DNA from 4 places in the Akkermansia sp. NBRC 115031 genome. Region 4 is predicted to be linked to each of the others. Evidence: riboswitches for the same ligand, from Rfam matches in the RefSeq annotation. Region 4 holds a riboswitch; each other region holds the start of a gene.
What was found. Region 4 has a riboswitch for cobalamin ahead of QSJ36_RS10020 (ribonucleoside triphosphate reductase). Riboswitches for the same ligand answer to the same signal wherever they lie in the genome.
Positions count from the first base shown of each region.

Region 1: another riboswitch for cobalamin. It lies ahead of QSJ36_RS00870 (TonB-dependent receptor); the one in region 4 lies ahead of QSJ36_RS10020 (ribonucleoside triphosphate reductase).
Region 2: another riboswitch for cobalamin. It lies ahead of QSJ36_RS12665 (sirohydrochlorin cobaltochelatase); the one in region 4 lies ahead of QSJ36_RS10020 (ribonucleoside triphosphate reductase).
Region 3: another riboswitch for cobalamin. It lies ahead of QSJ36_RS00830 (autotransporter outer membrane beta-barrel domain-containing protein); the one in region 4 lies ahead of QSJ36_RS10020 (ribonucleoside triphosphate reductase).

Region 1 is NZ_BSQU01000001.1:223,202-225,388, forward strand. It holds gene QSJ36_RS00865 (cobyric acid synthase) at 1-836, opposite strand, end outside; cobalamin riboswitch at 1,173-1,320, shown strand; gene QSJ36_RS00870 (TonB-dependent receptor) at 1,355-2,187, shown strand, end outside.
Region 2 is NZ_BSQU01000012.1:27,027-29,213, forward strand. It holds gene cobI (precorrin-2 C(20)-methyltransferase) at 1-76, opposite strand, end outside; gene QSJ36_RS12665 (sirohydrochlorin cobaltochelatase) at 78-1,043, opposite strand; cobalamin riboswitch at 1,053-1,258, opposite strand; gene QSJ36_RS12670 (TfoX/Sxy family protein) at 1,552-1,911, shown strand; gene QSJ36_RS12675 (TlpA disulfide reductase family protein) at 1,954-2,187, opposite strand, start outside.
Region 3 is NZ_BSQU01000001.1:215,025-217,211, reverse strand. It holds gene QSJ36_RS00835 (acyltransferase family protein) at 305-934, opposite strand; cobalamin riboswitch at 1,089-1,227, shown strand; gene QSJ36_RS00830 (autotransporter outer membrane beta-barrel domain-containing protein) at 1,262-2,187, shown strand, end outside.
Region 4 is NZ_BSQU01000007.1:35,364-37,550, forward strand. It holds gene QSJ36_RS10020 (ribonucleoside triphosphate reductase) at 1-998, opposite strand, end outside; cobalamin riboswitch at 1,149-1,350, opposite strand; gene QSJ36_RS10025 (glycoside hydrolase family 88 protein) at 1,555-2,187, shown strand, end outside.

The DNA.
Region 1 (2,187 bases), on a different contig from region 4:
CTGCGGAACAGGTCTTCCCGGCGTTCCCGGTTCAGGGCGCGTTCCCCGTCCGCCCATGAAGGGGGCTGTTCCAGGACGGCCCGCGCCGCCGCCGCCGCAAAGGCGTTCACGTTCCACGCGGGCAGGGACTGCCTCAGCCGTTCCGCCAGCGGAGCGGCGCAGACGGAAAAGCCGCACCGGACACCGGCGATGCCGTAAAATTTGGTCAGGGAACGCAGGACAACCAGGTTGGGCAGAAGGGCCGCGTCACGGAGAAGCGATTCCGTTCCGTCCGCATAGTCAATGAAAGATTCGTCAATAATCCAGATGACTCCGGGGCGGTCCCGCACGGCCTGGCGCAGGGCCGGAACGTCCAGCAGGCCGCCGGACGGATTACAGGGATTCGCCAGGAAAACGGCGCTTCCGCCTGCGGCCTGTTCCGCCGTCAGGAGGGGTGACGGAATAAAGGAATTCCGTTCCTCCGTCCGGATGGAAAGAACGTCTGTGCCATGGCGCAGGCAGGCCAGCCTGTATTCGGAAAAAGCGGGTTCCGGAATAACGGCCTGTTTCAGTTCCAGCGCGCGCGGGAGGGCGTGAATCAGTTCGTTGGCTCCGTTGCCGAAGGTGAAGCAACCGGAAGGCAGCCCGTAATGAACCGCTGCCAGTTCCCGCAGCTCCGCCATGTCCGGGGAGGGGTAGGGAACGGCTGCATCCATGGCCTTCCACAGCGCGGAGGCAATGAACTCCGGCATTCCCTCCGGCCTCAGGTTGACGCTGAAATCCAGAATCTCCCGTTCGGGCCGTCCGGCGTCCGCCGCCAGGGATTTTAAATCTCCTCCGTGTGAAAAACTGTTCATACCGTAGTAGTAGAGACCGGAAGTCCGGACGTCCGCGCGTGCCGGGAAAAGGAAGGAAACGCCTTGAAGAAACGGTTTTTCCGGAAGTTGGGAACTCCTCTGAAAACGGAAATCCTTCCCCGCTGCGGGAAGGAGGGTGAAAGGCGCGTCATGGGCGCATCATGTCCTGTACGCGCCGGGGGTGACAAGACAAAAATGGAGAACTCCGGTTGGAAAAACGGGATGGCGTGCGGCGGCTGAAAAGAGGAAGCGTCCGCAAAGCGGCGGAATGTTCAAAGAAAAATTTTTTTGGCTTGTCATACCGGTCTCTTTGGTATTTCATCCGTCTCATGAACCCTTATGGGAAGGGTTACAGACCTCAGGGACGCCCGTAGCCGGGCAGGAAATAGATTGGGGAATACCGGTGTGAATCCGGAGCGGTACCGCCACTGTAAGCGAGCCTGTCTCGCAAGCCAGAAGACCAGCCTGTGGGGTTGTCCAACTGTTCGGCGAGTTACCGAACGTAAGGCACCACAACCATGCTTTATACGAAGAAAGCCCTTCAGATGGGCGCTATTGCCGTTGGCCTTGCCGCATTCGCAGGCCAGTCCTCTCTTGCCGAGTCCGCTAAAAAAGAAGACTCCAAGCCCTCCGCCAGTTCGGAAACCATGCAGGTCATGCCGGAATTGACCATGGCGTCCCACTTTACGGGCGTGCCGTACAACCGGTCCGGGGTATCCGTTTCCATCATCAATCCGGAAGAATTCCAGAAGGCGGGCATTGAAACCCTGACAGGAGCCCTTTCCCAGACTCCCGGCGTCTTCACGCTGGACGGCGGCGGCACCTGGCAGCGCGGTTCCGTGAGCAACACCGTCATCCGCGGGATGAACAAGGAAACCTACACCCTGACCATGGTTGACGGCATGCGCATCAGTGATGTCAACATGTCCGGCAACAAGCTGCTGGGGATCACCAATCTCTTTACGGTGGGCAATGTGGAAGTGGTGAAGGGCGCCCAGGGCGCCGTCTTCGGTTCCGGCGCCATTGGCGGCGTTGTCGCCATGGACACCCCGGAAGGGGAAGGCGATCCCGTGACCAGGATTTTTGCGGAAGCCGGTTCTTTCCATTCCTTCAACAGCTACGCGACTTCCTCAGGCAAGATCAAGAAGCTTTCCTACTTTGTGGGCGTGGGGTTTGAATCCACGGAAAACGATCCCACCATTTATCCGGCCATTTATGACAACCGGAAAGGCATGAACGACTTCCGCCAGTGGCAGGAAGCCGTGCGCCTGGGCTATGACGTCAATGACAAGGTGAAGGTGGGCTTTACCTACCGCCGCCTGGATTCCTACTTTGAATACCCCACGCCATA
Region 2 (2,187 bases), on a different contig from region 4:
TGACGGCCTTGAGCGTGAGGTATTCCGGATTTCCGGGGCCGATGCCCACCCCGTAGAACTTTCCAGGGCTGGCCATGTCAATGCGCTTGTTTGGGGGTCATGAGGTCGTCCTCCGTGGTCCGGGCATGGCGGGAAAAAACGGCGCGGATGCCCGGGTTTTCCCCCAGCCCACGCAGGTGGGTCTTGACGGTGAAGCCCTCCTTCCTGAGCATGGAAGCCCAGGAATCCTCCTCATCCCCGCCCAGGTCGTTCTTGGCGTGGTCTCCGGCCACCAGCATGAAGGGGGCCAGCCAGACGGTCTTGGCGCCGGACTTTTTAAGCTGTTCCAGAATGGGGGCCACCCCCCGCGTTCCTTCCACGGTGGCGAAAAACGCCAGGCTGTCTCGGTCGTTCAGCTCGCGGGCGAAGTCGGAAAGCACCATGTCGCAGCGTCCTTCCTGCTGGCCGTGCCCCATGAGCAGGATGGCTTCATCCTTCTTCCGTTCCGCGGGGAAATGCTCCAGAAGGGCCGTGATGGCCTCGTTCCTGTCCCGTTCGCTTTCCAGCAGGGGGCGGCCGATGAACACGTGGTCAAAGCTGTCCGGATGGCGCGCCAGGAAACTGACGATCTGCCTCTCCATCCGGGAAAACTCCTCGCCGGGGGCGATGTGAAGGGACTGGACGCGCAATGTGCGTATGCCTTTGCGGGCCATCTGTTCCAGATTTTCCTCCACGGAGGGAACGGGGGTTCCGCGTCCGGCAAGCTTCTTGCGGATAATGCTTGAAGTGTAGCTCCACTTCAGGCGGTCCGGGGCATAATGGGCCAGCATGTCCTTCTCCAGCTCCTTGTAGGAGACGGTAGCGTCCTGGTGGCTGGTCCCGAAGGCCACGAGAAGAAGCCCTTCCTGCCGTGACGGCGCCGCCTGTTCCGCCGGGGCGGGGGACGCTTCCTCCCTGCATGGGGCGGCGGAAAGCACGGGCAGGGAAAACAGGGTGAGTCCTGCAAGAAAAACGGAGGAAAGGGGCAGGAATGCCCCCGGCACGTAAGAGGATGCTTCAATCATGCGTTGATGAGGTATGGTGAACCGAAGCAAGGATATTCGGACTCCGGGTCTCCAACCTCCCCCTCGCCTTCACCCTCCGGAATGGGAGGACTGGCTGACCGGAACGCTGGCGGAAAAGCGTTCCTTGAGGGTTTGTAACCCGATACCGCAGCGCGACTGTTTCCGGTTCTCACGGAATTCCCCGTTGCTTCGGCGTGTTTAATGGCGTTTTTAGCCGTCACTGTCAATGTTTATTAGAACGCCGCCGAATTTCCGGAGACTGGGAAAAAATGTGCGTGGACGGGTAAAAACCGCCTTTTGGCCGTTCCTGCGCCTGCTTTTGGAAAAAATGCAGGGTTCCGGATGCGGAAGCGGTGGAAGACGGGGCATTCCGGGGTGCAGAAATCCCGGCGGAAAAGAGAGGGAGGAAGCGGCCCATTCCGTACCGTGCCGGGGCTTTCCAATCCGGTGGGCCGCAGGCCGGAGTTTGCTGCTTGCAGAAGGCGGGGCAGGTATGAGAGCATGGAGCATGGCTTCTTCCCCGGATGTTGTAGAATATATCTGTTTCCAGCTCCGGCATGCCGGGGAGATTTCCTTCAAAAAAATGTTTGGGGAATACGGCCTGTACTGTGACCGGAAATATTTCGGCCTGGTATGTGACAACCAATTATTTGTCAAAATCACGGAGCCGGGCCTGAAGCTGCTTCCGCAGCAGGAGCAGGGCAGTCCCTATCCCGGCGCCAGGCCGCATTTCCTGATGACGGAACTGGATGATGACCGGGCTCTCTCCTCCTTTGTCCGGGCAACCTGTTCCGTTCTCTCCGCTCCGGATGTCTTATCCGGAAAGAAGAAAAAAGCTTCCGGAGAAAAAAGAAACAGGCGTCCGTAAACGCCTGTTTGTTCCGGATGAAATGCCGTTCGGCTGAAAGGCTTATTTATCTTCCGGAGCCTCTGGCACAGCCAGGGAAGAAAGGCTCTTTTTCAGATTGCCCGCAACGGTCTGCGTGGCTTCATTGTCGGACTCCGCGAATTTGTCCACGGCCTGCGCCAGGGACTTAAGGTCGGATTCCGAAACCTTGCGGCCTTTCGCCTTCCGCTGTTCCAGGGCGGAAATCTTCTTGTTGAGGTCGGCCAGCTTCGGCAGGTCCTTGTTCGCCTTCAGAGT
Region 3 (2,187 bases), on a different contig from region 4:
CAGAAAAACAAGGGGTACGGCCATTCCCCATATCCAGAAGCTTCCCCTTGGAAAACCGAGCCTGAGCATGCACTCATAAACCAGGGCATGCGCGGCATATACAAAAAAGACGGAGGGAGCCAAACGGGCGCAGAAAGAGGAGATTCCCGGAAAATACCGCATCATCAAGAAGGCGCAGGATGTCAGCCACAGCACGCCCATGCACAAGGATAACGCAGACTCCTGAACGGTGCTGTACATTTCCCATTAAAAATAACGGGAAACACCATCAGCACGTACAGCCACGCTTTACCGACTGCATTCTTCAACTCTTCAAGGGAATAACGGCACAAAAACATGCCAAGGGCAAATGCTCCACCCCCCTGGGATGGATAACGCAGAAAACCTTGTCCATGTATTCGAAGGACAAGTAAAGGGAATTGCTCGTACTGAAAAGCACCAGGGAGGCCATGGACAGAATGAGCAGACAGGCCCGCGGCATCCGGAATAACGCTCCTGAAACCAGCACAAACACCATTAAATCCCGCAAAAACCATAAAACAGTTCCCAAAGGAGGGCGCCCTATTCCCAGACCGGTCATCCATTTTACAATGTCCGCGGGAAACCCGAACAAGGCCATGGAAACGAAAATCCAAAATAAATAGGCACACAGAATCAGAAACGCTTTTCTCCAGTTAAGCCAGGGCACCGGGGCCGGGCTGCCCCCATACTTCCGGGCCAGGAAGTAACCCGCCGCCATGAAAAAGAAAAATACGCCCGCACGTGTTGCATACACAGTGAAGCCATGAGAAGCGGGAGTATGCTGGATCATGATAAGCAACATGGCCAGCACACGGATAATATCTACCCACGGGTCACGGCACTTCTCCGTCAGTTTCCTTCCCCGGACGATGCCCGGCGCATGTGAAGGAGAGTTCGTTAACGCTTCATACATATGCCAAATACAATAACGAACATCCGGGGCGCCATGATAGCACGGCCGTCCTTCATGGCAATACGAAACAGGGAGCCAAACGCAAGAAAAAGTTCCAATTGACAGGGTCCGGAGGATATGTTAGGCATGCCATGCCTCCCTCACCAACCGGAGGCGCTTCCGGGAAGCCCGTGGTACGGGCAGGAAATAGATGGGGAATCCGGTGTGAATCCGGAGCGGTACCGCCACTGTATATTGCACGGCTTAAAAACCTGCAATGAGCCAGATCGCCAGCCCCGAAGTATTTTATGAACCGCCGGCGAGTATTCCGGCATTCAGACCATACACATGCATTCATCCAACACGCTCCGCTTGAACGGAGCAGACTATGATGGTCCGGCCTCCTTGAAGTCCGGAATGTTCAACACTCCTGAAAAAACACCGTGCCACGCCAGGCACCGGATGCAGGCTGTGGCTATGACCCTGGCCTGCCTCGGCATGCTGGGAACGGTCCATGCCCAGGATACTGCCAGGGAAGACCTGGCCGGCGCTTATGACGCCACTGTAGCCAGAACCGCCTCAGATGCGGCCCTGGGAACGGTCTCCGCCACATTCAACGTGACAGGCTCCAGCAACGTGCGCGGAATCTGGGGAAAATCAGGCACCCTCAGCATTGGCGCGATTGCCGGGGATGCCGTATTCAACGTCTCCTCCACGGCAAACAACGCCTTCGGCATTGACACCTCCTCCGGAGTCAATGTGGACATCGGCACCCTGGCAGGAACATTCAACATCTCCGCAGCCAGAACGAATGCCACCGGCATCCGGAGCTACGGGAAAATACTCTCCATCGGAACGATCACGGAAGACGCCCTCATCTCCATCACGGCCAATTTCTCCTCCAATGGCATTTACGCCTATCAGGGGCGCCTGGACATTGGAACGATGGCCGGCAAAATCTCCGTGGACCTGGGAACAGGAAACTATGCGAGGGGACTGTATGCCTACGGAAATACCATGGACTACCAGGGCCCGCGCTACAAGGACGTCAACATCGGCACCTTTTCCTCCACCGGCAGCATTTCCGCGGCGACGGCCGGCGGCTACGGAGCCAGAGGCATCCAGTCCAACTACGGGCAGGTGAACATTACCCGGCTGGACGGTCAAATCACCGCAGCCTCCGGCTCCAATGATGAAAGCGAGGACTTTTCCGCCATCGGCATTGAAGCCAGGGAAAACATCACGCTGGGCGACATGGGAGCAACGGGAAGCGT
Region 4 (2,187 bases):
TTGTTGATCAGGTTCATTTCCTTCTGGAAATGCTTGTAGGTCAGCTCTGTCAGCTTGTTCACGCCGCGTTCCCGCGCCAGGGAGAGCAGGCCCGGGTCCTCCACCCCTTCAAAGAGGTGCTCCCCGCCGCTGAAGGGGGCCTGGTCCCGCAGGTCCCGCGGCACGGTCCAGTCGATCGTGACGTTGGTGAAGGGGGACTGCCCCCAGCGGGAGGGCACGTTCAGGTTGTAGACGAAGCTGCGGATGTCCTTCTTGATGCGCGTGAAATCCGCCTGGTCCTTGAAGGCGTAAGGCGCCAGGAAGGTGTCAAAGGAGCTGAAGGCCTGGGCTCCGGCCCATTCGCTTTGCAGAATGCCCAGAAAGTTGGCCATCTGGCCCAGTGCTTCCCGGAAGTGGCGCGGCGGCCTGCTGTTCACGCGGCTGCGCACGCCGTTGAATCCTTCGTTGAGCAGGTTGCGGAGGCTCCACCCGGCGCAGTACCCGGTCAGGCAGTCCAGGTCATGAATGTGGTAGTCCCCTTCCCGGTGGGCGGCCCCCTCCCGTGCGGAATAAACCTGGTCCAGCCAGTAGTTGGCAATCACCTTTCCCGCCGTGTTATTGATGAGGCCGGCGTTGGAATACGTGGTGTTGGAGTTGGCGGCGATGCGCCAGTCGCTCTGGCCGATGTATTCCTCCACCGTCTGCTTGCAGTCCACGTACGTGTTGCCGGAATAGAGGCCCCCGAGCTGTTCGCGCTGCATTTTGTGCAGGAAGCGGTAGGTGATGAAGGTCTTGGCCGTGTCAAAGTATCCGCAGCGGAACAGGGCGCGTTCTATCATGTCCTGGATTTCTTCCACATGCGCGCAGTCCTGATGGCTCAGCTTGGCTTCCACTTCTTCGTAAATGGAACGGTTGTAGGCGGTGCCGGAGCTGTGGAACGCGTTCTTGACGGCTTCCTCAATTTTGTAGCCCTGGTATTGTTCCTTTTTTCCGGAACGCTTGATGATGCTTGTTGCCATGGTGGGTGTCTCGCTTGGAAGGGATGATGACCGCTCATCCGCGAGCCTGGGCAAAAGCCTGGAAAAATCATAGGCAGGGGCCGCCGCATGCGTGCATTTTTAACAAGGGGCACGATGAGGACCTGTGCGTATGTTCATCCTGTCCGCGGGATGGGATACGGGGGCATCAGGTCGTCTTCTGGCTTCCGGTGCGACATGTGATGGGGACTTCCCGACTGCTGGCAGTCAGTGTCCGGTCCATCGTCTACCGGTTACAGCGGCGCGTCCGCGACGGATTTTCACCGTCTTCCGTTACCTGCGCTGAAACGCAATGAACCACAGAAAGAGAGCCCCCGCAAGGAAAATGTATAAATAATGTATTAAATATTTATAATGATACAATATGTTGTATATATGCTGCAGGGAATGGTTGATAACGCGGCATTCCCTTCCGTCATGGCACCATATGTGCCCTTGCCTCCCCTTTCCGGGGACCGGGGGAAAACGGGACAGGCCGAAAAGGGAAGATTCATTCCTCACGGAGAAATTTCAGCGCGGCTTTTTCCGTACCAGTCAAATGAATTTCTTTTCCTTTTCAAAAAACGGATGGCGTAAATCTTTCCTGCTGCTGGTTCTTCCCGCGCTTTCTGCGGGGAGCCCCGCTTCCGGCGCTCCCGCGGACTGGAATGAAAAGACCATCCGGGATAATCTCCGCCTGGTGGCGAAATGGCAGGCGGAGCATCCCAGAAAACGCTCGCCGCTGCACTGGACCTACGGCGCCTTTTATTCCGGCCTGGTGCAGTATGGCCTGGCCGTCCCGGAAGGGCCGGGATTGCCGCTGCTGAGGAAAACAGGAGGGGAACAGGAATGGAGAACCCTGAAACGGCATTACCATGCGGACGATCACGCCGTGGGCCACGCCTGGATGGAGATGGCGATGGAAGACGGAAATACCGCTGCGGCGGAGAAAATACGCGCCGTGCTGGACGGGGTGATGAACCGGCCCTCCTCCGCTTCCCTCCAGTTCGGGACTCCCGGCTGCCAGGACCGCTGGAGCTGGTCGGACGCCCTGTTCATGTCCCCTCCCGTGTTCGTGAAGCTGGCGGCCTATACCGGAGACCGCCGGTATCTGGAATTCATGGACAGGGAATACAAGCTCACCTGCGACTATCTTTTTGACCGGAAGGAAGGGCTGTTTTTCCGTGATTCC